Linked DNA regions of Catenuloplanes indicus. Each later gene encodes a partner of the first gene's protein in a complex. Links are inferred from orthologs where the notes say so. Each region holds a gene or a part of one and is shown in the gene's direction. Other genes may lie near its edges. The genes, in order: pcrA and uvrB.

Region 1 (14,296 bases):
CTTCCGCAAGCATCGCGGCATGTCCCGGGCGGACTCGAAGAAGCGCGCGATCGAGCTGCTCGACCAGGTGAAGATCCCGGCGGCGCGGCAGCGCGTCGGCGAGTACCCGCACCAGTTCTCCGGCGGTATGCGGCAGCGCGTCATGATCGCCATGGCGCTGGCGCTCGACCCGGAGGTGCTGATCGCGGACGAGCCCACCACGGCGCTCGACGTGACCGTGCAGGCCCAGATCATGAACCTGCTGGCCGAGGTGCAGCGCGAGCGGAACATGGGCCTCATCCTGATCACGCACGACATGGGCGTGGTGGCGGACGTGGCGGACCGGATCTCGGTCATGTACGCCGGTCGCGTGGTGGAGGAGGCGCCGGTCTACGACATCTACGCGAAGCCGGCCCACCCGTACACGAAGGCCCTGCTCGAGTCGATCCCCCGGGTCGACCTCAAGGGCCAGCAGCTCAGCGTGATCAAGGGCCTCCCGCCGACGCTGACGAACATCCCGCCGGGCTGCCCGTTCGCGGCCCGGTGCCGGTTCGCCCGTGACGTCTGCCGTCAGGACCCGCCGCCGCCCGCGTACCAGGTCACCCACAACCGCACCGCCCGGTGCCACTTCTGGAAGGAGGTGACCGGCGTTGAGTGACGACATCGTGCTGCAGACGAAGGGTCTGAAGAAGCACTTCCCGATCACCCGGGGCATCGTCTTCCAGTCGAAGGTCGGCGCCGTGCAGGCGGTCGACGGCGTCGACCTGGAGCTCAAGCGCGGCGAGACGCTCGGCATCGTGGGCGAGTCCGGCTGTGGGAAGTCCACGCTGGCCCGCCTGCTCGTCGGGCTGGAGACGCCGACGTCCGGCTCGATCAACGTGCGCGGTCAGGACATGACCAAGCTCCGCGGCAGCGAGCTGCGCCGAGCCCGCCGCAACATCCAGATGGTGCTGCAGGACCCGTACACGTCGTTGAACCCGCGGATGACGGTCGGCGACATCATCGGCGAGCCGTTCGAGATCCACACGGATGTCGCGCCGAAGAGCGACCGCAAGCGCCGGGTCCGTGACCTGCTTGATCTGGTCGGCCTGAACCCCGACCACATCAACCGCTACCCGCACCAGTTCTCCGGCGGGCAGCGCCAGCGCATCGGCATCGCCCGCGCCCTGGCGCTCCGTCCGGAGATCATCGTCTGCGACGAGCCGGTATCCGCGCTGGACGTGTCCATCCAGGCGCAGGTGATCAACCTGCTGGAGCAGCTGCAGGACGAGCTGGGCCTGTCGTACATCTTCATCGCGCACGACCTGTCCGTGGTCCGGCACATCGCGGACCGCGTCTCGGTCATGTACCTCGGCCGGGTCGTCGAGACCGGTCGCGACCTGGAGATCTACGAGCAGCCGACGCACCCGTACACGCAGGCCCTGCTGTCGGCGGTACCGGTCCCCGACCCGACCCTGCGCGGCCACCGCGACCAGATCGTCCTCGAAGGCGACGTCCCCTCCCCGGCCAACCCGCCCTCGGGCTGCCGGTTCCGGACGCGCTGCTGGAAGGCGCAGCAGAAGTGCGCCGACGAGGACCCGATGCTGACGCTGCGGCCGAAGTCGGCGCACCCGAGCGCTTGCCACTTCGCCGAGGTACGCGACGTGGTGCACGCGGTCGACTGATCCGCCCGGAACGGGGCCCGGCTCCCGATGGAGCTGGACCCCGTTTCCCATGTCCTCCGGTTCAGAGCGGCCCGCGCCCGGCACGCAGCAGGAGGAGCGCGACCTGTGTGCCGTCCGCGCCCAGCGCCTCGCGGAACTTCTCCATGATCTCGCGCTCCCGGCTCAGCACGAGCCGCGTCCCGCCGGACGCCACCCGTGTCTTCCCGACCTGCTGCGAGAGCGCCGACCGCTCCTTCCACAGCGCGATGATCGCATCGTCGATCTCGTTGATCCGGGAGCGGATCTCGACGATCGCGGCTGACGCCGTCGCCTCGGCCGTACCGGTGTCCTGGCTGGGCTGACCGGCGTCCTGGGGCTGTTCCACTACCGTGGCCATTCTGGTCTCCTGATCACGCTGGGTCGGTTCCGGGACGCGAAAAAGCCCCGGGCTGCCGAGCCCGGGGCTTTTTCGTAGGTCTGTCGTTCAGGCGCGACCCACGGCTGCCGGGACTCCGGAGCCGTAGCCATAAAATCGCGCCTGCGGGAACACGCCGTCGAGTATGCCCAGGCCGGATGTGACCGCGCAAGCGTTTGCCCACTTATCGGACACATCCGGCGGCTGGCCGGCCTTTCCGTCAGGCGACGCGGGTGATCCGATTCGCCGGGCCGGGCGCGACCGGGCTGTTCGCCTCCAGGTACGTGACGAGCGCGTCGATGTCGAAGCCGGGCGCGGTGGTGCGGCCGGTGCCGAGCGTCAGGTTCGTGAAGCCGTCGCCACCGTTCGCCAGGAAGTCGTTCGTCGTCACCCGGTACGTCCCGGCCGGATCGATCGGGGTGCCGTTCAGCGCGAGCGCGCTGACCCGGCTGCCGGCCGCGGCGGTGCTGTCGTAGCTGTACGTGAAGCCGGCCGAGACCTGCAGCACGCGCTGGGTGGTCTGCCCGCCGAAACCGGCGAACTGCTGCTCCAGCACGTTCTTGAGCTGCGCGCCGGTGAAGGTCTGGGTGACCACCAGGTTGTTGAACGGCTGCACCGTGAACGTCTCGCCGTAGGTGATCTGCCCGGGCGCCTCACCGCCGGACTGCGCGTCGTACGGCAGGGACGCGCGGATGCCGCCCGGGTTCATCAGCGCGATCTGCGCGCCGTCCCCCTGCGTGTACGCCAGCTGCGCGTCCGCGATCACGTCGCCGAGCGGGCTCTCCTGGTTGGCGCCGACGTCGCGGCTGATGGTCGCGGTGATCGAGCCGACGACCCGGTTCGCGATCGGCGCGACCGCGGTGCGGTACTTGTCCGCGATCCGCTTCGCGGCCGGGTCGCGCAGCGCCGGGTTGCGGACCGGCGTGCCGGTGGCCGGGTCGGTCTGCCAGGTGCCGTCCGCGTTGCGCACGCCGTTCTCCACGATCACGTTGCGCGCGGTGATCTCGGCGAATTTCCCGGTACGCCGGTCCAGCGCGTAGTCGATGTCGGTGATCAGCGTGCCGTTGCTGCCGGCGCTGGTCACCACGGTCTGCGCGCCGTGCGCGTTCGGCAGCGCGCAGGTGTAGTAGCGGTGCGTGTGACCGGAGACGACCAGGCCGAACTCGGGGCGCAGGCCGTTGACGACGTCCACGACCGGGCCGGAGAAATTCGCGCAGTCGGAGAGGCCGGGTGTGGCCGGTGGCGAGTTCTGCTGGCCACCCTCGTGCAGCAGCAGGACCAGCGACTTCACGCCGAACGCGCGGAGCAGGCCACCCCACTTGTTCGCGGTCTCGATCTCGTCGAGGAACGTGACGTCCGCGATGCCGGCCGGGTTGACGATGCTCGGCGTGGCCTCCAGCGTCATGCCGACGAAGCCGACCGGGACGCCGTCGACCAGCCGCACCTCGACCGGCGGCAGGATCGGCAGGCCGGACCGCTTGTAGACGGTGTTCGCGGCGAGGTAGGTGAAGCGTGCGCCGGCGAACCCGTCGCCGTCCTGGCAGCCGTCGACCGGGTGGCAGCCGCCGCGGTTGAGGCGGATCAACTCGCTGACGCCCTCGTCGAACTCGTGGTTGCCGACCGAGCTGATCTCCAGCCCGACCTGGTCCATCAGCTCGATCGTCGGCTCGTCATGGAACGCGGCGCTGACCAGCGGCGACGCGCCGATCAGGTCGCCCGCGCCGACCGTGATGCTGCGGCCGCGACCCTCCGCCCGGGCCTCCGCGCGCAGCTTCGTCAGCCAGGTGGCGAGGTATTCGACGCCACCGGCCGGAACGCCGGTGACCAGGCCGCCGCTGCCGGCCGGCGGGTCGATGGCGCCGTGGAAGTCGTTGTAGCTGAGGAAGTTGCCCTTGACCGTCTTCCCGCCCCCGTTGAACGTGACGGCGACCGGTGTGAGGGCGTCGGCCGGCGAGGCGACCGGTGCGCTCCCGGGGACGAGAGCCATGGCGACGGCCAGTGCGGCGGCCGGCGTCGCCAGCGCCCGCAGCACCGGCCAGAGACGCTTGCGAGATTGATCCATGCACGCATGCTTGTCCATCGGTGGGTCCCCCGCCAGAGTGCTTGAGTGTCGTCTTGGCATCGGCGAGGTTGCCTGTCATACCGGGGGCCTAGACTTGCCCGCGATGCAATCGCTGTTTGATGTCCCCCCGGTCCAGCCCACGCCGCCGACCCGCCCCGCGCCGCCCCGCCGCGACACGGAGGCGCTGCTCGCCGGGCTCAACGGTCCGCAGCGCGATGCGGTGACGCACGCCGGCGGGCCGCTGCTGATCGTGGCCGGCGCCGGTTCGGGCAAGACCCGGGTGCTGACGAACCGCATCGCCTATCTGCTGGCCGCGCGCGACGTGCACCCCGGCGAGATCATGGCGATCACGTTCACCAACAAGGCCGCCGGTGAGATGAAGGAGCGCGTCGCCGCGCTGGTCGGCAACCGCGCGCGGATGATGTGGGTCTCCACGTTCCACTCCGCGTGCGTGCGCATCCTGCGCGCCGAGCACGAGCACGCCGGGCTGAAGTCGACCTTCTCGATCTACGACGCGGACGATTCGCGCCGCCTGATGACGCTGGTCGCGCGCGAGCTCGACCTCGACCCGAAGCGTTACCCGCCGCGCGGCCTGGCCACCCAGGTGTCGAATCTGAAGAACGAGCTGACCGACCCGGAGGAGTTCGCGGCGAAGGCGTCCGGGCCGAACGAGCGGGCCGTCGCCGAGGCCTACCAGCTCTACCAGCGCCGCCTACGGGAGGCGCACGCGCTGGACTTCGACGATCTGATCATGGCGACCGTGCACCTCTTCCAGTCGCACCCGCTGGTCGCGGAGTCGTACCGGCGCCGTTTCCGGCACGTGCTGGTCGATGAGTACCAGGACACCAACCACGCGCAGTACACGTTGATTCGCGAGCTGGTCGGCAACGGTGTGCCAGACGCCGGGCTGCCACCGGCCGAGCTGTGCGTGGTCGGCGACGCGGACCAGTCGATCTACGCGTTCCGCGGCGCGACGATCCGGAACATTCTGGAGTTCGAGCGCGACTACCCGGACGCGCGCACGATCCTGCTGGAGCAGAACTACCGCTCCACCCAGACCATCCTGAACGCGGCTAACGCGGTGATCGACCGCAACACGTCCCGCAAGCCTAAGCGGCTCTGGAGCGACCAGGGCGAGGGCGAGCGGATCGTCGGGTACGTGGCCGACACCGAGCACGCCGAGGCCGACTGGGTGGCCCGGGAGATCGACCGGCTCGGCGACAACGGTCTGGCCAAGCCGGGCGACGTGGCCGTCTTCTACCGGACGAACGCGCAGTCCCGGGTGTTCGAGGAGGTGTTCATCCGCGTCGGCCTGCCGTACAAGGTGGTCGGCGGCGTGCGCTTCTACGAGCGCAAGGAGGTGCGGGACGCGCTGGCGTACCTGCGCGCCGTGGTCAACGACGACGACACCGTGAGCATCCGGCGGATTCTGAACACGCCGAAACGCGGCATCGGCGAGCGCGCCGAGGCGTGCGTGGAGGCGCTGGCCAACCGCGAGCGCATCTCGTTCGGCGCCGCGCTGCGCCGGGCGGCGGAGGCGCCGGGCATCTCGACCCGCGCGGTCAACGGCATCAACGAGTTCGTCGCGATGCTCGACGACGTGCGCGAGCTGGCCCGGACCGCGCCGCCGGAGGAGGTGCTGGAGGCGCTGATCACCCGCTCCGGCTACCTGACCGGCCTCGAGGAGAGTATCGACCCGCAGGACGCGGGCCGGGTGGAGAACCTGCAGGAGCTGGTCAGCGTCGCCCGGGAGTACACCGAACGCACCGAGGCGGCGGACGGGCCGGAGTCGTCCGTCGCCGGCTTTTTGGAGCAGGTCGCACTTGTCGCGGACGCGGACCAGATCCCGGACGAGCCGGACGCCGACCACCAGGGCGTGGTCACGCTGATGACGCTGCACACCGCGAAGGGCCTGGAGTTCCCGGTCGTGTTCCTCACCGGCATGGAGGAGGGCGTGTTCCCGCACATGCGAGCCATGTCCGACACCAAGGAGCTGGAGGAGGAGCGGCGGCTGGCGTACGTGGGGATCACCCGGGCGCGGCAGCGGCTCTACCTCTCCCGCGCGGTCACCCGGTCCGCCTGGGGCGCACCGCAGTACAACCCGGCCTCGCGGTTCACCGACGAACTGCCGAGTGAGCTGGTCCGGTGGGAGCGCACCGAGGGGTCGTACACGACGTGGTCCGGCTCGGCCGGCGGCGTCGGCGGCCGCGGCGCTTCGCGAAATTCCACGTTCGTCGGGGGGACGAGCAAGGCGCAGAAGATCGCGCAAGGGCTGGGCATCGACGCCAGTAAGCTCGCCACCGCCAGTGACCTGCGCACCCAGGCGCCGTCCGTGTCACCCGGGGACCGGGTCAACCACCAGCGGTACGGGCTGGGCCGGGTGCTGGTGGTCGAGGGCCAGGGTGCGGGCGCACGCGCCCAGATCGACTTCGGCGACCAGAAGGTGTGGCTGGTGCTGCGGCACGCGCCGATCGAGAAGATGTAGGTCAGCACCCCAGGTCGACGCCGCGGGCCGCCATCCAGGCGGCCGGGTCGACCTGGTTCCACATGCCGTCGTGCACCTCGAAGTGCAGGTGCGGCCCGGTGGAGTTGCCGGTCGAGCCCTCCGCGCCCACGGTCTGCCCGGGCGTGACCCGGTCACCGGGCTCGACCGAGACGCGCGACAGGTGCGCGTAGTGCGTGTAGAAGCCGTTGCCGTGGTCGATCAGCACCGACAGGCCGTAGCCGCTGTAGTTCGCGCCGGCCGTGACCACGGTCCCGGCACCGGCGGCGCGGACCCGGGTGCCGCTCGCCGCGGCCAGGTCGATGCCGGCGTGCAGCTTGCCCCAGCGGCGGCCGAAGCAGGACGTGGTGCGCCCCTCCGGCATCGGATCCACCCAGGCCTTGGCCGCGGGCCTGCTCGTGGGTGTGGCCGTTCCGGCGCTCTTACCCGGCGACGGACTCGGGCTCGGCTTGTCCGGCGTGGGACTTGCGGTCGGCGCAGAGGGGGCCGCGGCCGGGCTCGCCGCCGCGGTCCGCTGGGCGGACCGGCCGGCGGCGGACGCGGCTTCGGCGCGCTCCGCCAGCGCTTCCGCGTTCGCGAGCGCGGCCGGGGTCGGTACGGCCTGCTCGGCCCCGTCCGGGCCGGTGACGGCGTCGTGGAGCGTCGCGCCGCCGGTGAGCGCCAGTCCGGTGACGGCGAGCGTGGCCGCGGCGGCCTGGCGAAGATGAGCGGCTTTCTGCTCCGGCCGCCGGTGCGCACCGGCCGTCAGCGCCGCAAGCCGCACGTAGTACCGATGCCGGTGCCGCCCGGGCAGCCGCCGGTGCCGCCCGCCGTGCTCCGCCGGCCGCCCACCACGAGCCCGGAGGCCGCTGCCGTCCTGCACGGCCCGGGCGTGGGACGTGGCTGGTCGTTCGTCATCGCCTGGGGCGTCCACGCTGCCGCCGGCCTCCGCGGCCGGGGCGTGGGTTTCGGGTGGCTGCTTGTCATCGCCGGCGGCGTTCACGCTGCCCCCGGCTTCCCCGGCCGAGTGCCGGGTTGCGGGTGGCTGCTCGCCGGCACCGAGGGTGTTCAGGTCACCGTCGGCCGGCGCGGCCGAGTGGCGGGGTGTGCCGGGCCGTCCACGACCGCTTGGAGCAGTCGTGCTGCCACCGGCGTCCGCCGCGAGGCGGGGCGTGTCCGGGCGACCGAAGGCGCCACCGGCGCCTGAAGCGACGGCAGCGACGGCGTCATCCGTGGCTGCGGGGCTTTCCCGAGGACCACGGATGCCCGGGAGGCCGGGGAAGGCCTGCGAACCAGCGGCGACCGGAGTTTCCGGGCTCACCCGAGGACGCGGGACGGCCAGCGCTTCCGGGCTTTTCCGGGGACTCGGGATGACCAGTGCCTCGAGGATCTCCCGGGGAACGGGGACGGCCGGGGCGTCGGGGGTCACCCGATCCTCCGCGGCCGTCGTCGTGGCGGTCTCCGCGTGGTGGTACACGGGCGCACCTCCGTCGGCTGAACAGCAGCAATGACGAAGAATGCTGATCGGTCCCGCTATGCCGGACCACACCGGCCTGGTCCTGATCGACCCTGATCAGTCATGATCACGGCTGATTTGTCCGCCGGAATGCCGTAACGTCCGGAAAGTTGATCTTGCTAAGTGTGTGCTGGCACACAACTTCGCCAGTGACATGATGAACAGCGAAAACCTGGGGTAGACGAAAAACCGCCCTTCCCGGTACGGGAAGGGCGGTAACGAAAAGCGGAGCGTCAGGGAGCCGTCACAGCACCGTAGACCTGCTCGACCTCAAGCTGGATGTCGACGCCCTTCTCGCGGAGCAGCGGCACCGGGTCGCGGGGCTCGCCGTCGACGTGGATCTCCAGGTGGAGGTGCGCGCCGTACGAGTGGCCCGTGTCGCCGACCAGGCCGAGCGTGTCGCCGGCCTTGACCTGCTGGCCCGCCTCGACCATGAGCTGCGAAGAGTGTCCATATATGGTCTCGACGCCGTCGCCGTGGTCGACAATGACTGCGTAGCCGTACCCGCCGTACCACCCGGCCAGCTTCACGGTGCCACCGTGAACGGCCTTGTACGGCGTGCCCTCCTGGGCGGCCAGGTCGATGCCCTGGTGGACCTCGTTCCACCGGATGCCGTACGGCGCGGTGAAGTCGTATCCGTGCAGCGGAAGGAGCCAGGCATCGGGAGACTCGGCCAGCGACGTGGCCAGGCCACCCGCGTCCGCGGACTCGGTGCGCTCGCTGTCACGCGTGGAGCGCTCGGCGCTCGCCTCGCGCTCGGCCAGCTCCTCCGCGGTGGTCGTGCTGTCGAGCGAGTTCTTCAGCGCGGTGGTGTCGACGCCCTTGGCGTCGTCCAGCGCGGCGCCCGCGCCGAGGGCCACCACGCCGGCGCCGACCAGCGCGGTGGTCACCACCGCCGCGTAGCGGCTTCCGGGAACGGTAGGTACGCGACGTCGACCGCGATAGCGGTCGGGCTCGGATGAAAGCCGCTGACGCACGTACACCCTCCGATATCTGTTCACTCCCCGGCGCTGACGCGCTCCGGACTGCCGGGCGCTGACCGTGGGTGAACACTGGCTGGTTTGGGCGACCGTTCCGGGGTATCCCGGTTGACAGCCGTTGGACACGGTAGCCAAGCGGTGGGCCGGTCACAAGTTCTGCGGCCGATTTGCTGACTGGGTGTGCGACGTCATGACGCATAATGCCGGAATTCGTAACCATTTGTACCCCCCGTCGTTAGTGGCGCTGCGTAATTTTTGCCGATACCTAACGTGATGTGATCGCGGCTACTTCATCGAGTGACGACACGATTGCGAGCCGCTCGTCCCCTAGGGGCTGCACGATCGTTAAGGTGGCTCTGTGGACATCTCTCATGACTGAATAGAGGTGCGGCAGCTATGGAACCGCGAATTCGGGTTGTGGTCGCGAAGCCGGGCCTGGACGGGCACGATCGCGGCGCGAAGGTAGTCGCACGGGCGCTCCGGGACGCCGGCATGGAGGTCGTCTACACCGGTCTGCACCAGACGCCGGAGCAGATCGTGGAGACCGCGATCCAGGAGGACGCGGACGCGGTCGGGCTCTCCGTGCTCTCCGGTGCGCACATGACGCTGTTCCGGCGGGTGGTCGACCTGCTGGCCGAGCGCGGCGTCGACGACATCGTGGTGTTCGGCGGCGGCATCATCCCGGACGCGGACATCCCGGAACTGGAGCGGATCGGCGTCTCGAAGATTTTCGGCCCCGGCGCCACCATGCAGTCGATCGTCGACTGGGTCCGCGCGAATGTGGCGGGAATCCCGGCCGACAGTAAATAGCCGGGAATTGCCGTGAAATGCGGAAATAGGGAAGGGCCGGACGCACCCCTCACACGTCCGGCCCCTCTATGCGCGATGCCCCGCCGCCACCCCTCGACCGACAGGGCATCGGCCGCTTTCTCGTGCCGCGCCCGCCGTGCGTGCGCTGACATCTGACTCAACGACGCCCTCTGAACAGGGGTTACGGAACCGGATGCGCGATTTTTGGCGTAACTGGTGTCCCATCGCCACCACCTGTACCGAGAACCGCGGAGCGGGCGGAATGTGCAGTACCGCACACCATGTACCCGCCTGACGGCACGGAGTGCCCAGGTCGCTAGGGTGACGGGAAAGGCACCTTCTCATCACCGGATGAGCGGTGCACATCCACGCTGGCAGCGGCGCCGGGGTGCCGCGGAGTGAATCGGGACGCGCAAGTGGACCTGTATGAGTACCAGGGGCGCGAGCTATTCGAGCGGCACGGCCTGCCCGTGCTGAGCGGTGGCGTCGCCACGACCCCCGAGGAGGCCCGCGCGATCGCCGACCGTCTCGGCGGCCGGGTCGTCGTCAAGGCCCAGGTGAAGGTCGGTGGCCGCGGTAAGGCCGGCGGCGTCAAGCTGGCCGAGGGCGTCGACGAGGCGACCGCGCGCGCGACGGACATCCTCGGGATGGACATCAAGGGTCACACGGTGCACAAGGTCATGCTGACCGTCACCGCTGACATCGCCGAGGAGTACTACCTCTCCTACCTGCTCGACCGGGCGAACCGCACGTTCCTGTGCATCGCCTCCGTCGCGGGCGGCATGGAGATCGAGACGGTCGCCGAGACCGACCCGGACAAGGTCGCCAAGATCGCGATCGACGCGATCCAGGGCGTGGACGAGGCGAAGGCGCGCGAGATCGTCGCGGCCGCCAAGTTCCCGGCCGACGTGTCCGAGCAGATCGTCGACATCGCGCAGAAGCTGTGGGTCGCCTTCATCAAGGAGGACGCCACGCTGGTCGAGGTCAACCCGCTGGCCAAGACGCCGGAGGGCAAGGTCCTCTGCCTGGACGCCAAGGTGACGCTGGACGAGAACTCGCACTTCCGGCACCCGGACCAGGAGGGCTTCGTCGACGCCGCGTCGGTCGACCCGCTGGAGCAGGCGGCCAAGGAGAAGAACCTCAACTACGTCAAGCTCGACGGCTCGGTCGGCATCATCGGCAACGGCGCGGGCCTGGTCATGTCCACGCTCGACGTGGTCGCCTACGCGGGCGAGAACCACGGCGGCGTGAAGCCGGCGAACTTCCTCGACATCGGCGGCGGCGCGAGCGCGACCGTGATGGCGAACGGCCTAGAGATCGTTCTCTCCGACCCGGCCGTGAAGTCCGTCTTCGTCAACGTCTTCGGCGGCATCACCGCCTGCGACGCGGTCGCGAACGGCATCCTGCAGGCGCTGCAGCTGCTGGCCGACCGGGGCGAGCAGGTCACCAAGCCGCTGGTCGTCCGCCTGGACGGCAACAACGCGGAGGCCGGCCGCGCGATCCTCGACTCGGCCGCGAACCCGCTCGTCGAGCGGGTCGACACCATGGACGGTGCGGCCGCGCGTGCCGCCGAGCTCGCGGCTGCGGGGGTCTGACGACAATGGCTATCTGGCTCACCAAGGACTCCAAGGTCATCGTCCAGGGCATCACCGGGTCCGAGGGCACCAAGCACACCAAGCGCATGCTCGCCGCGGGCACGAACGTGGTCGGCGGCACCAACCCGAAGAAGGCCGGGCAGACGCTCGACTTCGACGGTACCGAGCTGCCGGTCTTCGGCACGGTCAAGGAGGCCATGGAGAAGACCGGTGCGGACGTCACCGTCATCTTCGTGCCGCCGGCGTTCTCCAAGGCCGCGGTGATCGAGGCGATCGACGCCGAGATCGGCCTGGCCATCGTGATCACCGAGGGCATCCCGGTGCACGACAGCGCCGCGTTCTGGGCGCACAACGTGGCGAAGGGTCAGAAGACCCGGATCATCGGCCCGAACTGCCCCGGCATCGCGTCGCCCGGCCAGTCCAACGCCGGCATCATCCCCGGTGACATCACCGGCGCCGGCCGGATCGGCCTGGTCTCCAAGAGCGGCACGCTGACCTACCAGCTGATGTACGAGCTGCGGGACATCGGCTTCTCCACCGCGGTCGGCATCGGCGGTGACCCGGTCATCGGCACCACGCACATCGACGCGCTCAAGGCGTTCCAGGAGGACCCGGACACCGACGCGATCGTCATGATCGGTGAGATCGGTGGCGACGCCGAGGAGCGGGCCGCCGACTTCATCAAGGCGAACGTGACGAAGCCGGTCGTCGGCTACATCGCGGGCTTCACCGCCCCGCCCGGCAAGACCATGGGCCACGCCGGTGCGATCATCTCCGGCTCGGCCGGCACCGCGGACGCGAAGAAGGTCGCGCTCGAGGCGGCCGGCGTCAAGGTGGGCAAGACGCCGTCCGAGACCGCGCGCCTGATGCGCGAGATCATGAGCTGACTGCGTTTTAGGTCACAACCCCCGTCGAGTGAGGACACTCGGCGGGGGTTTTCCTTAGCCAGAACAGGGCTGACGTGGAAAAGTAGGCACCGATGCCGAGCACCCCGGACCGTCCGGCCTCAGGCGCCCAGCCGGACGAGACGCTGACCGACGCCGAGGCCGCCTATCTCGCTGCCCGCGACACGGTCCCCATCGACGCGTCCGGTGGCCGCGATCTGCGCACCCGGGACACCGTGCGGTTGCCGCTGCAACGAGCCCGCGCGCAGGCCAAGGCCGGTCGTGCGCCGCTCGCCGTGGCCGCCACCGTCGCGGCCGGCTGGGCGTTCCTGGTCTCCTACCTGCCGGTCGCGCTGGTCATGTGGCTGGCGCAGCTGGTCGAGGGCGCCGGCTCGCTCGGCGGCTCCGTGATCATCGGGCTCGGCGCGTGGTTGCTCGGGCACGGCGTACCGCTGGGCACCTCACTCGGCCCGGTCGGCCTGGCGCCGCTCGGCCTGGCCGTGCTGATCGCCTGGCGGCTGGCCCGGGCCGGCGTGCACGTCACCCGCGCGATCGGCGCGCGGGACGACGGCACGATGCGGCAGGCGTTCTCCGTCGCCGGTGCGATCGGGGTTGCCTGGGGCGGGCTGGGTCTGCTCGCGGCGCTGCTGGTCGGCGCGGGCGGCGGGCCGGAGATCAACGCGTTGCGTGCGTTCGGCACGCTCTTCGCGGCCGGTGGGCTGGCCTCGCTCACCGGTGCGCTGCGGACCACCGGCGCGCTCGGCGAGCTGGCGTCGCGCCTGCCGCGATACCTGCGCGACGCCGTCCGTACCGGCGTGGTGGGCGGTCTTCTGATCCTGGCCACCGGGGCCGGGAGCACCGGGCTCGCGATCGCGCTCAACGGCGGCGACGCCAGCGACATGATCAGCGCCTACCGGACCGGGGTGGCCGGGCAGGCCGGGATCACACTGGTCAGCCTGGCCTACGCGCCGAACGCCGCGATCTGGGCGGTCGGCTACCTGCTCGGGCCGGGCTTCTCGCTCGGCACCCACACCACGGTGCAGATAACGCAGGTGAGCGTGGGCGCGCTGCCGACCGTACCGTTGGTGGCCGGTCTTCCGTCCGGGCCGCTCGGCGGGCTCGGCGCCGCACTGCCCGCGGTGCCGTTGATCGCCGCGATGCTGGCCGGCTGGCTGCTGCACCGGCGGCTGCGGCGGGCCGGTCGTGACCCGTCCCGGCCACCGCGGGTGGTGCCGTGGCGCCGCCTCACTGCGGCCGCGGCCATGTCCGGGCCCGTCGCGGGCGTGGTGCTGTTCGTGGCCGCGTTCGCCTCCGGTGGCCCGCTCGGCGGCGGGCGCCTCTCCGAGCTCGGCACGTCCGCGTGGCAGGTCGGGCTGATCGGCGCCGGCGTGGTCACCGTGGGCGCGCTGGCCGGTGCGGTCGCCTCCCGCATGTTCGTGGCCGGAGCAAAATCCGGAAAATCCCGCACGGGTACGCCGCCGGCGAGCTGAGCGTCGCTTCGCGTCGCGGGCGGGACATCGTCTGTCACACCTGGGACACCCGACGTTTGGGCCGCTCCGGCCGCCTCGGTAGGGTGCTCGGGTGAATACCCCCGCACGACTGGTGGTGTTGATCTCCGGCTCGGGCAGCAACCTGAAGGCGCTGCTCGACGCGTCCGCCGACCCCGGCTACGGCGCGACCGTGGTGGCCGTCGGCGCCGACCGGGACGGCATCGCCGGGCTCGACATCGCGGCCGAGGCCGGTGTGCCCACGTTCGTCGACCGGGTGAAGGACTTCGCCACCCGCGGCGAGTGGGACGCGGCGCTCACCGCGCACGTCGCCGAGCACAAGCCTGACCTGATCATCTCCGCCGGGTTCCTCAAGCTGGTCGGCGCGGAGTTCCTGGCCGCGTTCGGCGACCGCTACCTCAACACGCACAACGCGCTGCTGC
Region 2 (14,218 bases), 1.5 Mb from region 1 along the record:
TCGTAGCAGACGAGGACGTCCGGCTGCCGGGTGTGGCCGGGGCCCAGGGCCACGCCGACGTCCTGATAAGCGAAGAACTCCTCCGGCGCGTGGGCGTAGAACCAGTTGCACAGCATCGTGGCGATGGTCTGGTGTCCGGTGTTGGCTGAGGGGACCACGTGGATGACTCCGTCAACGAGCTCCACGCGCGGTGCGTCCGGGGGGAGGTTGAGCAGGTCTTGGAGCGTGTAGTTGGCAAGTGCCTGACGCACGGGGTCCGGCTGCCACACGGCGGCCTCGGGTCCGATCGGCTCAGCGCTCACCCGGAAAGCCTACGGCGTACCGGCTAGATCATGTGGTCCCCGGTTTGCCGGTCACGAAGATGGCGGTGCCGGGGAAGAGCCGGCCGCGCAGCGGGGACCACTGGCCCCAGATGCCCTCGTGCCCGTCCGGCCACTCCGGCTCGATCAGGTCGCGGAGGACGAAGCCGGCCGCGACCAGCTCGCGGATCCGGTCGCCGAGCGTACGGTGCTGCTCGACGTAGGTGGGCTCGCCGTCGACGTTCTCCTCCACGTACGGGCGGCGGTCGAAGTACGAGTGGACCGCGCGCAGACCGCCCTCGCCCGGATCGTCGAGGAAGATCCAGCGCATCGGATGGGTGACGCTGAAGACCCAGCGGCCGCCGGGGCGGAGCACCCGGAACACCTCGCGGTGCGCGGCCGCGGAGTCGGCGACGAACGGGATCGCGCCGAACGCGGTGCACACCACGTCGAACGTGGCGTCCGCGAACGGCAGCGCGAGCGCGTCCGCCTGGACCAGCGGCACGTCGATCCCGGTGCGCGCGTTCCCGGCGGCGGCGTGCCGCAGCATGCCGGCGGAGAGGTCGAGCGCGACCGCGGACGCGCCCTGCGCGGCGAGCCACCGCGCACCGGCGGCGGCACCGGCGCCGAGTTCCAGAACGCGGCGGCCGGTCACGTCACCGAGCAGCCGGGCGTCGGCCTCGCGCAGACCCTCCGGGCACCAGACGAAGTCGGCGTCGCCCAGGAACTCCCCGTGTTCGGCCTGGTAGTCGTCGGCATCGATGTCCCACCAGTGGCGGCTGGCCCGGCGGCTCTCGTCGTCGGTCACGTCCCGGCGGGTGACCTCGGTGCCGATCTCGACGCCGTCCATGGGTTCGCTCACCTGCGGGAGGCTACCGGGGGACTGTGACGGGGGTGACATCCGGGACCAACTAGGGCGTTTGACGACCAAATCCCGGCCCATCTCGGTTGACCTGCCGGGAGGCCTTGCACGCTGTGGTAATGCACAGGGTAAGCTAGTCGATGCGCTCGCGGATCGTGTGCCTCGGCAGGGAGCAGGTCCGCGGTCGGCTTGATTCAGTCGCCCCGCTGCAGCATGTCCATGACTACTCGGCATGACCATGACTCCTCGGGTGTTGAGACTGTGCCCGCCGACAGGCCGTGGGCGCAAGCACCAGTCGCGACACCATCCGTTCGGAGCAACTGTCCACATGACGAGCAGCATCGAGGCCACCTCGAGCGCCAACAAGGTCACCATCGACGACCTCGGCAGCGAGGAGGCATTCCTCGCCGCGATCGATGAGACCATCAAGTACTTCAACGACGGCGACATTGTCGAAGGCACCGTCGTTAAGGTCGACCGGGATGAAGTCCTGCTCGACATCGGCTACAAGACCGAGGGCGTCATCCCCTCGCGCGAGCTGTCGATCAAGCACGACGTGGACCCCGCGGAAGTGGTGTCGGTCGGTGACCACATCGAGGCCCTCGTTCTCCAGAAGGAGGACAAGGAGGGTCGTCTGATCCTCTCGAAGAAGCGGGCGCAGTACGAGCGCGCCTGGGGCACCATCGAGAAGATCAAGGACGAGGACGGTGTCGTTCGCGGCTCCGTCATCGAGGTGGTCAAGGGCGGCCTGATCCTCGACATCGGGCTCCGGGGCTTCCTCCCGGCCTCGCTCGTCGAGATGCGGCGCGTCCGTGACCTCCAGCCCTACGTGGGCCGCGAGCTGGAAGCGAAGATCATAGAGCTGGACAAGAACCGCAACAACGTGGTTCTTTCCCGCCGCGCCTGGCTCGAGCAGACCCAGTCCGAGGTGCGCACCGAGTTCCTCAACAAGCTGCAGAAGGGACAGGTCCGCAAGGGCGTCGTCTCCTCGATCGTCAACTTCGGTGCCTTCGTGGACCTGGGTGGCGTCGACGGCCTGGTGCACGTCTCGGAGCTGTCCTGGAAGCACATCGACCACCCGTCCGAGGTCGTCGAGGTCGGCCAGGAGGTCGAGGTCGAGGTCCTGGACGTCGATCTGGACCGCGAGCGTGTCTCCCTGTCGCTGAAGGCGACGCAGGAGGACCCGTGGCGTCAGTTCGCCCGCACCCACGCGATCCAGCAGATCGTGCCGGGTAAGGTCACCAAGCTCGTGCCGTTCGGTGCGTTCGTGCGCGTCGACGACGGCATCGAGGGCCTGGTCCACATCTCCGAGCTGGCCGAGCGCCACGTGGAGATCCCGGAGCAGGTCGTGCAGGTCGGCTCGGACGTCATGGTCAAGGTCATCGACATCGACCTCGAGCGTCGCCGCATCTCGCTGTCGCTGAAGCAGGCCAACGAGGGCTTCGTCGAGGGCGAGGAGCACTTCGACCCGACCCTCTACGGCATGGCTGCCACGTACGACAACGAGGGCAACTACATCTACCCGGAGGGCTTCGACCCGGAGACCGGCGAGTGGATGGAGGGTTTCGACAAGCAGCGCGAGACCTGGGAGACGCAGTACGCCGAGGCGCGGCAGCGCTGGGAGGCCCACACCAAGCAGGTCGTGGCCGCCCGCACCGCCGACACCGAGGCCGCCGCGAACGCGGCTGCCGGCGTCAGCACCTCCACCCCGGCGGCCGGCGGCGCGACCAGCTCGTCGTCGTCCTCCTCGTCCTCGCCGCGTCAGGCCGAGGAGCCGGCCGGCACGCTGGCCACCGACGAGGCGCTCGCCGCTCTGCGCGAGAAGCTCGCCGGCGGCAAGTAAGCCGCAGGTAAGGCAGTAGGAAGCCCCGGTCGCGGACGCGTGACCGGGGCTTCCCGCATTCCCGGCTAAGATCGCGGCCATGCTCTCCGTGGGTCTGACCGGCGGCATCGGGGCGGGCAAGTCCGCCGTCTCCGCCCGCCTCGCCGAACTCGGCGCGATCGTCATCGACTCCGACGTGCTGGCCCGCGAGGTCGTCGCACCCGGCACCGACGGACTGGCCGAGCTGGTCGCCACGTTCGGCGACGGCATCCTGACCGCGGACGGCACGCTCGACCGCCCCGCCCTCGGCGCCCTGGTCTTCGGCGACGACACCGCCCGCCGCCGCCTCGAGTCGATCATCCATCCCCGGGTCCGCGCCCGCAGCACCGAACTGGCCGAGGCAGCCCCGGACGACGCGATCGTGGTGCACGACGTCCCGTTGCTGGTCGAGTCCGGCCTCGCGCCGCTCTACCAGCTGGTCGTCGTGGTCGAGACGCCCGAGCCGATCCGGATCGCCCGCCTCACCCGCGACCGCGGCATGACCGAGGACGCAGCCCGTGCCCGCATCGCCGCCCAGGCCACCGACGCCCAGCGCCGCGAGGTCGCCGACGTCGTACTCAGCAACGCCGGCACCCACGCGGAACTGATCTCCGCGGTCGACGCGCTGTGGGAACGCCTTCTGCGGCAGCGCGGCTGACGTCCTGCCCGGCTTCGCCAGGCAAAGATCAAAAGCTTGGAGTTCTTCTTCCCGCTCCCGGCGCGGTGGCGTTCCGCATGCTCCCGCGGGCACCGGTCGTCGCTGGCGCTCCTCCCTGCACGTCCCGCCGCCGGTCACCACAACCCCCGCGGCACCTCACCCCGCGATGCGTCCATCCACCCGATCGGATGGTGCGCCGCGTGCGGAACGGAGCGCCGGCGAGGTCCGAGCACCCGGCGGGCTTTCCCCACTCCGAGCATGCGGACCGCACCACGCCGAAAACACCGAAGATCGAGACCTCGGAGACGGCTACCCGGATCTCGGCACGCGCGGCAGAGCGGGGATGTTCTCGTCCGGGGTGAGGTCGAGTTGGGCGTAGCCGGCCGCGCGGGTCAGCAGTTCGACGCGGCGCAGGACGCCGTCGGTGCCGATCCAGTAGCGCATGCGCGCGTAGCCCGGGGCCACGTCACCCTCGGCCGCCTTGGGAATCTCGAAGACGCCGACGGCCTCGCCGTTCACGGTGTCGTCGCGCAGGTGCCGGGCGGAGTCACGGATCGCGGCGGGTTTGCCGCGGCCGGGGCCGCCGAGTGCCATCGCCTCGGTGAGCAGCAGGTCGAGGTCGAAGCCGCCCATTTCGTCGGAGCGTTCGGACCAGGGCGTCGACGTCCACTCGCCGCGCGGTGCCCGCAGCGGCGGCAGCTGCCAGCCGGCGGCCTCGGTGGGGACCGGGCGGGTGGCGACCGCGTCCGAGGTGGCGATCATCAGTTCGTCCGGTACCTCGCCGCCGGGTGTGCGGAGCAGCAGGTAGGCACGGGTGCGGGTCCAGTCGAGCCAGCCCTCGCCGCGGCGGAGCGCACCGTCCAGGGACGGGAGCGTGACCGAGATCCGGCCGCCGACGGCGCGCAGGTCGGCCACGCGCAGGCCGGCGAGTAGGCGTGCCTCGTCCGCGGTCACCTCGCGCGGGGCGATCGGCGCGCCGCCGAACGCGGCCACGGCACCGAACGCGGGCGTCCCGCCACGTCGCAGGTCGATCTCCAGGGGCAGGTTGCCGGGCAGCGTGGCCGCCATTCGGCGCAGGTCACCGTCGCGGCCGAGCCAGTAGCGGACGGCGCCGCCCATGTCGGCGAGGCGGGTGGAGGCGGGGGCGGTGGACGGTGGCGGGGGCGGGACCGCGGGGCCGAGGAACACGTCGACCACGTCGCCGCCGACGGTGTCGGTGCTGAGCCAGCGCGAGTCGCTGTCGCGCAGCGTGTCCGCCGAGTCGGGCCGGGTCGCGGACGCTCCGAACAGGAGCGTGAGCAGCGCGTCCACGGACGTGGCGGCCGAGTTGCCGGTCGTGCCGGCGGCCGCGGCGCGGACCCGCCAGTCACCGGACGGCGGGTCGGTCGGCGGCGGCCCGGCGGAGGCCCCGCCCGGGTCCGCGGCCGCGCTGGTGCTACCCGGCTCGGTCATCGTGGCGACCAGCCCGGGTACACCCTGGACCAGCGCGGACGCGGCGCCCGGGCGGGTGACCCGCAGGTAGGCCAGCTGCCGGCGCCAGTCGACCCAGCCCTCGGCGCGCAGCTGGTCGCCGCCGATCGTGGCGGTCACCGCGGACGCGCCGTCCGTGTGGTTGCGTACCCGCATGCCGGCCAGCCGATCCGCCTCCGCCGCGGACAGCGGCCGCGCGGCCGGGCCGTCGCCGGTGGGCGCGCACGAGCCGAGGCCACCGAGGAGCCCGGCCGCGGCGCTGCCGAGCAGGCCGATCAGGGACGCGAGCGCGATCGCACGCCGTTTGCTGGAAGTCACGGAGGTTGAAACGAGCGACGCAGGCTCTGGGCGCGCTCGCGGCGACCGGTCTGCGCCGTTGGCGCCACCGCACGGGGCGCGCTCACCGGGTGATGAGCCCGGGGCTGCAACCCGCCGTGCGCCGGTCGAGCGGCCGGTGTGGGGGCCGCGTCGGTGCCGGACGGCCGCCGCGAGCGGCCTACCCGTCAACGGTACGGCGGGGGGCCCGGCCGCACAATCGTAATATCGAAGGCGATCATGCACTGCCCGTGACCGGGAAACTTGTCGGACCCCGGGCGTACCGTGGGGGACATGGCGCTCGACATTCCCCGGATCGACAACCGGTTCCAGGTCATCAGCGACTTCAAGCCCTCCGGTGACCAGCCGGCGGCGATCGACGCGCTGGAGCGCCGCGTCCGTGACGGTGAGCGCCACAGCGTGCTGCTCGGCGCGACCGGCACCGGCAAGAGCGCGACCACGGCGTGGCTGGTGGAGCGCCTGCAGCGGCCCACGCTGGTGCTCGCGCACAACAAGACGCTCTGCGCGCAGCTCGCCAAGGAGTTCCGCGAGCTGCTGCCGAACAACGCGGTCGAATACTTCGTGTCGTACTACGACTACTACCAGCCCGAGGCGTACATCCCGCAGACGGACACCTACATCGAGAAGGACTCCTCGGTCAACGAGGAGGTGGAGCGGCTGCGGCACTCCGCAACCATGTCGCTGCTCACCCGCCGCGACGTGATCGTGGTGGCGACCGTCTCCGCCATCTACGGCCTCGGCACGCCGCAGGAGTACCTCGAACGCGCCGCCCGGGTGACGGTCGGCCAGGAGATCGACCGCGACAAGCTGCTGCGCCGCCTGGTCGAGATTCAGTACACCCGGAACGACATGGCGTTCCAGCGCGGCACGTTCCGGGTGCGCGGCGACACGCTGGAGATCATCCCGGCGTACGAGGAGCTCGCGCTGCGGATCGAGCTGTTCGGTGACGAGGTGGAGAAGATCTCCTATCTGCACCCGCTCACCGGCGACGTGGTGCGTGAGGTGCCGACCGCACTGATCTTCCCGGCCAGCCACTACGCCACCGGCCAGGAGCGGATGGAGCGGGCGATCGGCGACATCGAGGTGGAGCTGGCCGAGCGGCTCGACGAGCTGGAGCGGCAGAACAAGCTGCTCGAGGCGCAGCGGTTGCGCATGCGCACCACGTACGACCTGGAGATGATGAAACAGGTCGGCTTCTGCAACGGCATCGAGAACTACTCGATGCACATCGACGGCCGGCTGCCCGGCAGTCCGCCGCACTGCCTGCTCGACTACTTCCCGGACGACTTCGTCACCGTCATCGACGAGTCGCACCAGACGATCCCGCAGATCGGCGGCATGTTCGAGGGTGACGCGTCGCGCAAGCGCATGCTGATCGACCACGGCTTCCGGCTGCCGTCCGCGGCGGACAACCGGCCGCTGCGCTTCGACGAGTTCCTGGAGCGGGTCGGCCAGATGGTGTTCCTCTCCGCCACCCCGGGCAACTGGGAGCTGGAGCAGACCGGCGGGGAGTTCGTCGAGCAGGTGATCCGCCCGACCGGTCTGGTCGACCCGGAGGTCGTGATCAAGCCGACCAAGGGCCAGATCGACGACCTGATGCACGAGATCAAGCTGCGCACCGAGCGGGACGAGCGGGTCCTGGTCACCACGCTGACCAAGAAGATGGCCGAGGACCTGACCGACTACCTGCTGGAGCACGGCATCCGGGTGCGGTACCTGCACTCCGAGGTGGACACGCTGCGCCGGGTGGAGCTGCTGAGCGAGCTGCGCAAGGGCGACTACGACGTGCTGGTCGGCATCAATCTGCTGCGCGAGGGCCTCGACCTGCCCGAGGTGTCGCTGGTCGCGATCCTTGACGCGGACAAGGAGGGCTTCCTGCGCAGCGGCACCTCGTTGATCCAGACGATCGGCCGTGCCGCGCGTAACGTCTCCGGCCAGGTCCACATGTACGCGGACAAGATCACCCCGTCGATGCGGCAGGCGATCGACGAGACCGACCGTCGCCGGGCGAAGCAGGTGGCGTACAACACCGAGCACGGGCTCTCGCCGCAGCCGCTGCGCAAGAAGATCCACGACATTCTGGACGACATCTACCGTGAGGCGGAGGACACCGAGGCGATCGTCGGCGGTGCCGGGCGGCAGATGTCGCGCGGCAAGGCCCCGGTCCCGGAGACCCGGTCGAAGGGCGGCAAGGGCACGAGCACGCCGGCCCGCGCCGGGATGGCCCGGGCCGAGCTGGCCGAGCTGATCCAGAACCTGAACGAGCAGATGCTCGGCGCCGCGCGCGAGTTGCAGTTCGAGCTGGCCGCGCGGATCCGCGACGAGATCAACGAGTTGAAGAAGGAGCTGCGGGGCATGGACGCCGCAGGCGTGAAGTAACCGAGGGTAGCGGACCGGCGTCACTCAGCGCAGTGGTGCCGGTCCTTTTTGCGGGGATCTGTTCCTGCACGTGCAGGAGGGTCTGCATGCGCAGGTGACAATGCAGATTCCTTGATGGACACTTTGTTTGCGCAGGTCACCCCGCGGGGTGATAGTGGTTAGGTTTACGGTCATTAACGCCGATTCGCCGTTTCGCGCGGACTATGTGGATCAACAACTTTCCGTGCCCGGTCCGGCCGGGTGCGGAGTCGCTCCGTGACGTACCCGCGCGGCCCGTCCGCGGCGTTCATCGATGCTTAACGTCGCAGGTCGGGCGCGGGGTGGGCGTCGCGCGCAGTGGTGATCGCACGGGCCCGCGAAGTGCCGCGCCGGGATGTGCGCAACGGTAAACATGCGAATTGCACTGTCCAATTGCGGATGGCTACCGCAACGTTGCTGCCTGTAATCTCCTTGTCGCCACGAACGTCGGCACCGGGAGAACCAATGCCACCCCCCAAAAGTCCTACGGTCCGCCGGTTGCGGCTGGGCACCGAGTTGCGACAGCTGCGGCGCAGCGCGACCCTCACCTTGGAGCAGGTCTGTGACCGGCTCGGCTGGGCCTCGACCTCGAAGCTGTCCCGGATCGAGCTGGGGCAGAGCCGTCCCGATCTGGCCGACATCATGGACCTGTTGGACATCTATCAGGTGGACGGTCCGAACCGGGACAAACTCATCGTCATCGCCCGGGACGCGGCCGCGGCGCGCGGCTGGTGGAAGGCGCTCGGTGACATGGGACCGCGCCAGCGGAGATATGCGGAGCTGGAAACCGGCGCCGCTGACATTTTCGAGTTCCACCAGTACGTCGTGCCCGGCCTGCTGCAGACGCCGGAGTACGCCCGGGTCCGGGTCCGCTCCGGTCGCGCGCTCTACCCGGGCCTGGACATGGACGCGGACAGTCGCGCCCGCGCGGCCCGGCACGTGGTCCTGCGCCGTGAGCAGCCACCGCGGTACGAGGCGATCATCGACGAGTCCGCGTTCCACCGGCAGGTCGCGCCGCCCGAGGTGATGCGCGGCCAGCTGCGGCACCTGCTCGCCATGGCGGACCTGCCGAACGTGGCGATCCGGATGCTGCCGTTCCGCGCGCCGCTGCAGGACGCGTACGTGCCGCACACCGCGTTCTCCGTCTACTCGTTCCCGGATCCGGCCGACCCGCGCACGGTGGTGCTGGAGACGATGAGCGAGGACGTGCACCTCACGGACGACGAGGAGGTGGCGCGCTACCTGCTGGTCGCGGACTGGCTGCGGGCGGCGGCGCTGCCGGAGGAGGAGACGCGCGCCTACCTGGCCCGGGCGGCCGACGTCCGGTCGGAGCAGGCGCGGGCGATCCCCGCTCAGCGCGGGGTCAACGGTGGTGGCTGATACGGAGGGCGATGGGAGCACGTCGAACTGGCTGGGTGAAGAGCAGCCGTAGCCACGCGAACGGCAACTGTGTCGAGGTCGCGGCGGACGCGGGGACGATCGCGGTCCGGGACTCCAAGGACCCCGGGCCCCGGCTCCGGTTCGCGGGAGCGGCCTGGCGGGCGTTCGTGCAGCGTGTCAAGGGCTGACCAGCACAGCGGAGAGCCGGGCCCCTGGCAGGGGGACCGGCTCTCTCCGCATCCGGCCCGGCCGCCCGCGAGACGGCCGGCGGGTCAGGCGGGGACGTCGGTGAAGTGCTCGACCCGCGGCGGGCCGGCGAAGAACGGGCCGATCAGCGCGCGCCACTGGGCGAAGCGCTCGGTGGCCCGGAAGTTCTCCTCGTGTGCGGCCACCGAGTCCCACTCGACGAGCAGGACGAACCGGTCCGGCGTCTCGATGCCGCGGGTCATCCGCACCGAGCGGCAGCCGGGCGTGCCGGCCAGGATCGGGTGCCCTTTCGCGTACGCCGCCGCGAACTCGTCCTCGTGACCCGGCACCACGTCGATCAACGCAACCTCAAGAACCATGTCCGGCAGTCTCGCACGGAGGGAATTCACCTAGCCTCCTAGGAAGAACTAGGCGCCGCGGGCAAGGAGCGTGTCGAGCGGCACTGCGGGGTCCCGTTCCGGGCGTCGCCGGAATGAGGCACAATTGCGCGCGAAGGAGGGGAGTATTCCCCTTACGGCGGTGTCGTCAGCACGGCGAAAACCCGGACACGGGTGGACTCCCGGCGCCGTCGGTCACGGATCGTGTCATGCCGTGGCGGAAGAGACCTCCGGACAGTCACATACGAGTGCACGTAGCCGTGAGTGGGTACCTTCTTACTTCGCGTAAGGGTAGGCCGCTGCGGCGAAGTGCTGTGTCTGCCGGAGGATTCCGTTGAACGTACCCGCCTGGGTCTGGGCCGTCACGCTGGCCGCGATGGCCGTCGTGCTGATCGTCGACCTCGTCATCATCGGGCGCCGCCCGCACGAACCCTCCCCCCGCGAGTCCGGGATCTGGGTCAGCATCTACGTCGGCCTCGCGCTGCTCTTCGGCGTCGGCGTCTGGCTCTTCGCCGGTCCCACCTACGCCGGGCAGTTCTACACCGGCTGGCTGACCGAATACAGCCTGTCCGCGGACAACCTGTTCGTCTTCGTGGTCATCATGGGCCGCTTCGCGGTGCCCCGGCAGTACCAGCAGACCGTGCTGCTCGTCGGCATCATCCTGGCGCTGGTGATGCGCGGCGCGTTCATCGCCGCCGGCGCCGCGCTGATCACGCAGTTCTCCTGGGTGTTCTACATCTTCGGCGCGTTCCTCATCTACACCGCGATCAACTTCGCGCGGGAGGGGCTCGAGGAGGAGGCCGAGGACTTCAAGGAGAACGTGCTGATCCGGTGGAGCCGCCGTGCGCTGCCGATCTCGCCGAGCTTCGACGGCGCGCGGCTGACCACGGTGCACGCCGGCCGGCGGATGTTCACGCCGATGCTGATCGTCATGATCGCGATCGGCACCACCGACCTGATCTTCGCGCTCGACTCGATCCCGGCGATCTTCGGCATCACGCAGGAGCCCTACCTGGTCTTCACCGCGAACGTGTTCGCGCTGATGGGCCTGGTCCAGCTGTACTTCCTGCTCGGCAACCTGATCGAGCGCCTGGTCTACCTCTCCAAGGGCCTGGCGATCATCCTCGGGTTCATCGGCGTCAAGCTGATCCTCGAGGCGCTGCACGAGAACAACCTGCCGTTCCTCAACGGCGGCGAGCACATCGAGTGGGCCCCGACGATCCCGATCTGGCTGTCGCTGGTGGTCATCCTCGGCACGCTGGTCATCGCCACCGTCGCCAGCCTGATCAAGACCGCGGCCGACGACCGCAAGGAGGCCCGTCGCAAGGCCGCCGAGGGCACCGAGGAGCCGGTCCTCAAGGCCTGAAGGCAACCGGGCCGAAAGCCCTAAGAGGCGGATATATACCCGCTTCCGGCGTGGTCCGGCCGGCATGCTCCCGTGGGCACCGGTCGGCCCGAGGGGCCTCCCTGCACGTCCCGAGGTGGTCACCGCAGAGCGAAAAGCCCCGCTCGCCGTTCCGGCGAGCGGGGCTTTTGACGTGCTGGATCAGTTGGAGTGCTTGCGCCGGGCGGCGGCGCGGGCGCGCTCCTGCTGGTTGAGGATCACCTTGCGGATGCGGACCGCGGCCGGGGTGACCTCGACGCATTCGTCCTCGCGGCAGAACTCCAGCGCCTGCTCCAGGGAGAGCTTGCGCGGCGGGATCAGCTTCTCGGTCTCGTCGGAGGTGGAAGCCCGCATGTTGGTGAGCTTCTTCTCCTTGGTGATGTTGACGTCCATGTCGTCGGAGCGGGAGTTCTCACCGACGATCATGCCCTCGTACACCTCGGTCGACGGCTCCACGAAGAGGCTGCCGCGCTCCTGGAGGTTCGTCATCGCGAACGCGGTGACCGGGCCGGAGCGGTCCGCCACCAGCGAGCCGTTGTTGCGGGTGCGCAGCTCGCCGAACCACGGCTCGTACTTCTCGAAGACGTGGTGCAGGATGCCGGTGCCGCGGGTGTCGGTCAGGAACTCGGTCCGGAAGCCGATCAGGCCGCGCGCCGGGACCAGCCACTCCATCCGGATCCAGCCGGTGCCGTGGTTGACCATCTGCTCCATCCGGCCCTTGCGGGTGGCCAGCAGCTGAGTGATCGCGCCGAGGTACTCGTCCGGCGCGTCGATGGTGAGGCGCTCGACCGGCTCGCAGGTCTTGCCGTCGATCTCCTTCGTGACCACCTGGGGCTTGCCGACGGTGAGCTCGTAGTTCTCCCGGCGCATCTGCTCGACCAGGATGGCCAGCGCCAGCTCGCCACGGCCCTGCACCTCCCACGCGTCCGGCCGCTCGGTCGGCAGCACGCGCAGCGACACGTTACCGATCAGCTCGGCGTCCAGCCGGTCCTTCACCATGCGGGCGGTGACCTTGGCGCCCTTGACCTTGCCGACCAGCGGCGAGGTGTTGGTGCCGATGGTCATCGAGATGGCCGGCTCGTCGACCGTGATCAGCGGCAGCGGGATCGGGTTCTCCGCGTCCGCCAGCGTCTCGCCGATCATGATCTCCGGGATGCCGGCGACCGCGATGATGTCGCCCGGGCCCGCCGAGGTGGCCGGCTTGCGCTCCAGGCCCTCGGTCATCAGCAGCTCGGAGATGCGCACCTTGGAGGTGGTGCCGTCGGTCTTGCACCAGGTGACGGTCTGGCCCTTGGCGATCGTGCCCTCGTGCACGCGGCACAGCGCGAGACGGCCGAGGAACGGCGACGCGTCCAGGTTCGTCACGTGCGCCTGGAGCGGCGCGCCCTCGGTGTACGACGGGGCCGGGATGGTGTTCAGCAGCGTGGTGAACAGCGGCTGCAGCGAGTCGGAGTCGTCCGGCACGGTGCCGTCGGCCGGCTGGGTCAGCGACGCGATGCCGTCGCGCGCGCAGGCGTAGACGATCGGGAAGTCGATCTGCTCCTCGTCCGCGTCCAGGTCGAGGAAGAGCTCGTAGGTGTCGTCCACGACCTCCTTGATCCGCGCGTCCGGCCGGTCCACCTTGTTGATCACGAGGATGATCGGCATGCGGGCCTTGAGCGCCTTGCGGAGCACGAAGCGGGTCTGCGGCAGCGGCCCCTCGGACGCGTCGACCAGCAGGACGACACCGTCGACCATGGTCAGGCCGCGCTCGACCTCGCCGCCGAAGTCGGCGTGGCCGGGGGTGTCGATGATGTTGATGGTGATCGGGTCGCCGGTCTCGGGCACGTACCGCACGGCGGTGTTCTTCGCCAGGATGGTGATGCCCTTTTCGCGCTCCAGGTCCATGGAGTCCATGACCCGGTCGGCGACCTCGGCCCTTGCGGAGAATGCGCCGCCCTGCCGGAGCATGGCGTCGACCAGCGTGGTCTTGCCGTGGTCGACGTGGGCGATGATCGCGACGTTACGGAGGTCGGAGCGGGTCTGCATACCTTTAGTGTCCCGAACCTGCGATCTATTTGCCTAATCGGGGGTCCATCCCGATGCGAGTGTGACGGGTGAGCCTTGCGATGCTGTCCGGATGACCTCGGGGGTGTCATGGAAGGCCTGGTAGAGCAGCTGACCGGGCTGCCGTCCACGCTGATCTACCTGGTCGCCGCCGGGCTGGTGCTGCTGGAGACCGCGTCGTTGATCGGCCTGACCGTGCCGGCCGAGGCGACGCTGCTGCTCGTCGGGTTTCTGGCGTTCCAGGGCCGGCTGCACCTCGGCGTCGCGCTGGTGGTGATGATCACGGCGGCCGCGACCGGTGACTCGCTGGCGTTTCGGTCCGGGCGCCGGTACGGGCCGCGGCTGCGGGCGAGCGCGCTGGGCCGGCGGGTCGGCGCGGCGCGGTGGGCACGCGCGGACGCGCTGATGACCCGGTACGGCGCGCGGGCGATGCTGCCGGTGCGCTGGGTGGCGTTCGTGCGCACGCTCGCGCCGCGGCTGGCCGGCAGCAGCGGCGTGCCGTACCGCCGCTTCCTGCCCTGGAATCTCGCGGGCGTGGCCAGCTGGGTCGGCGTCTCGATCGTGGCCGGCTATCTGGCGGGGGAGTCGTACCGCCGGATGTCCGTGGTCCTCGGCGGTGCGACCGGCGCGGTGCTGGTCCTGATCGGGATCGCGGTGGCGCTGGTGCTGATCGTGCGGACGCCGCGTCGGCGTGCCCGGGTGGGGAAAACCGACCTGGCGGGGTAAACGACCGCTGAGGGACGAGCGGAGGTTCGGTGTGATCGGGTCGGTGGCGACGGCGGTGCTGGGGGCGGGACTGGGCCTGCCGAAAGCGACAAAAACCAGAATTACTGTCAAACGCGATCTGTCGGTACGGGCCCGGGACGGAGTCATCCTGCGCACCGACCACTACTCGCCCGGTCACGACGGGCCCGCCGTGCTGATCCGCTCGCCGTACGGCC

What was found.
Region 2: the proteins of pcrA (region 1) and uvrB are in contact, whole or in part, in a crystal structure (PDB 7EGT), measured with the Thermus thermophilus proteins. The link is inferred for Catenuloplanes indicus from one-to-one orthologs. Residues at the interface, in WP_096412145.1 of Thermus thermophilus: His654, Arg656, Phe657, Gln666, Asp668, Glu669, Lys680, Arg681, Leu682, Ser683, Lys685, Tyr686, Ala687; in WP_096411307.1 of Thermus thermophilus: Glu23, Leu25, Arg26, Asp27, Gly28, Glu29, Arg30, Phe31, Arg55, Glu326, Asp327, Phe328, Glu379, Ser382, Gln383, His398, Gly400, Arg401.

The regions. Positions count from the first base shown.
Region 1 is NZ_JAUSUZ010000001.1:4,127,418-4,141,713, reverse strand. What follows is about bases 3,863-6,893. They hold pcrA (DNA helicase PcrA), read left to right. Parts: upstream 3,863-4,202; coding sequence 4,203-6,584; downstream 6,585-6,893. Other genes in these bases: J2S42_RS18555 (M23 family metallopeptidase), read right to left, coding at 6,586-6,893; J2S42_RS18565 (bifunctional metallophosphatase/5'-nucleotidase), read right to left, coding at 3,863-4,024. In the rest of the region: J2S42_RS18580 (ABC transporter ATP-binding protein), read left to right, coding at 1-637; J2S42_RS18575 (ABC transporter ATP-binding protein), read left to right, coding at 630-1,643; J2S42_RS18570 (chorismate mutase), read right to left, coding at 1,705-2,019; more of J2S42_RS18565, read right to left, coding at 2,258-3,862; more of J2S42_RS18555, read right to left, coding at 6,894-7,365; J2S42_RS18550 (M23 family metallopeptidase), read right to left, coding at 8,331-9,074; icmB (coenzyme B12-dependent isobutyryl CoA mutase small subunit), read left to right, coding at 9,474-9,887; sucC (ADP-forming succinate--CoA ligase subunit beta), read left to right, coding at 10,304-11,482; sucD (succinate--CoA ligase subunit alpha), read left to right, coding at 11,488-12,369; J2S42_RS18530 (cell division protein PerM), read left to right, coding at 12,462-13,856; purN (phosphoribosylglycinamide formyltransferase), read left to right, coding at 13,948-14,296. UniProt on the Escherichia coli protein: A helicase with DNA-dependent ATPase activity. Unwinds DNA duplexes with 3'-5' polarity. Translocates on single-stranded DNA with 3'-5' polarity. Initiates unwinding more efficiently from a nicked substrate than double-stranded DNA.
Region 2 is NZ_JAUSUZ010000001.1:2,651,043-2,665,260, reverse strand. Bases 5,360-8,312 are described here. They hold uvrB (excinuclease ABC subunit UvrB), read left to right. Parts: upstream 5,360-5,759; coding sequence 5,760-7,865; downstream 7,866-8,312. Other genes in these bases: J2S42_RS11960 (hypothetical protein), read right to left, coding at 5,360-5,468. In the rest of the region: J2S42_RS11980 (Uma2 family endonuclease), read right to left, coding at 1-302; J2S42_RS11975 (class I SAM-dependent methyltransferase), read right to left, coding at 331-1,149; rpsA (30S ribosomal protein S1), read left to right, coding at 1,490-3,004; more of J2S42_RS11960, read right to left, coding at 3,990-5,359; J2S42_RS11950 (helix-turn-helix domain-containing protein), read left to right, coding at 8,349-9,263; J2S42_RS11945 (DUF397 domain-containing protein), read left to right, coding at 9,275-9,451; J2S42_RS11940 (antibiotic biosynthesis monooxygenase family protein), read right to left, coding at 9,536-9,829; J2S42_RS11935 (TerC family protein), read left to right, coding at 10,224-11,213; translational GTPase TypA, read right to left, coding at 11,394-13,259; J2S42_RS11920 (CocE/NonD family hydrolase), read left to right, coding at 14,035-14,218. UniProt on the Escherichia coli protein: The UvrABC repair system catalyzes the recognition and processing of DNA lesions. A damage recognition complex composed of 2 UvrA and 2 UvrB subunits scans DNA for abnormalities.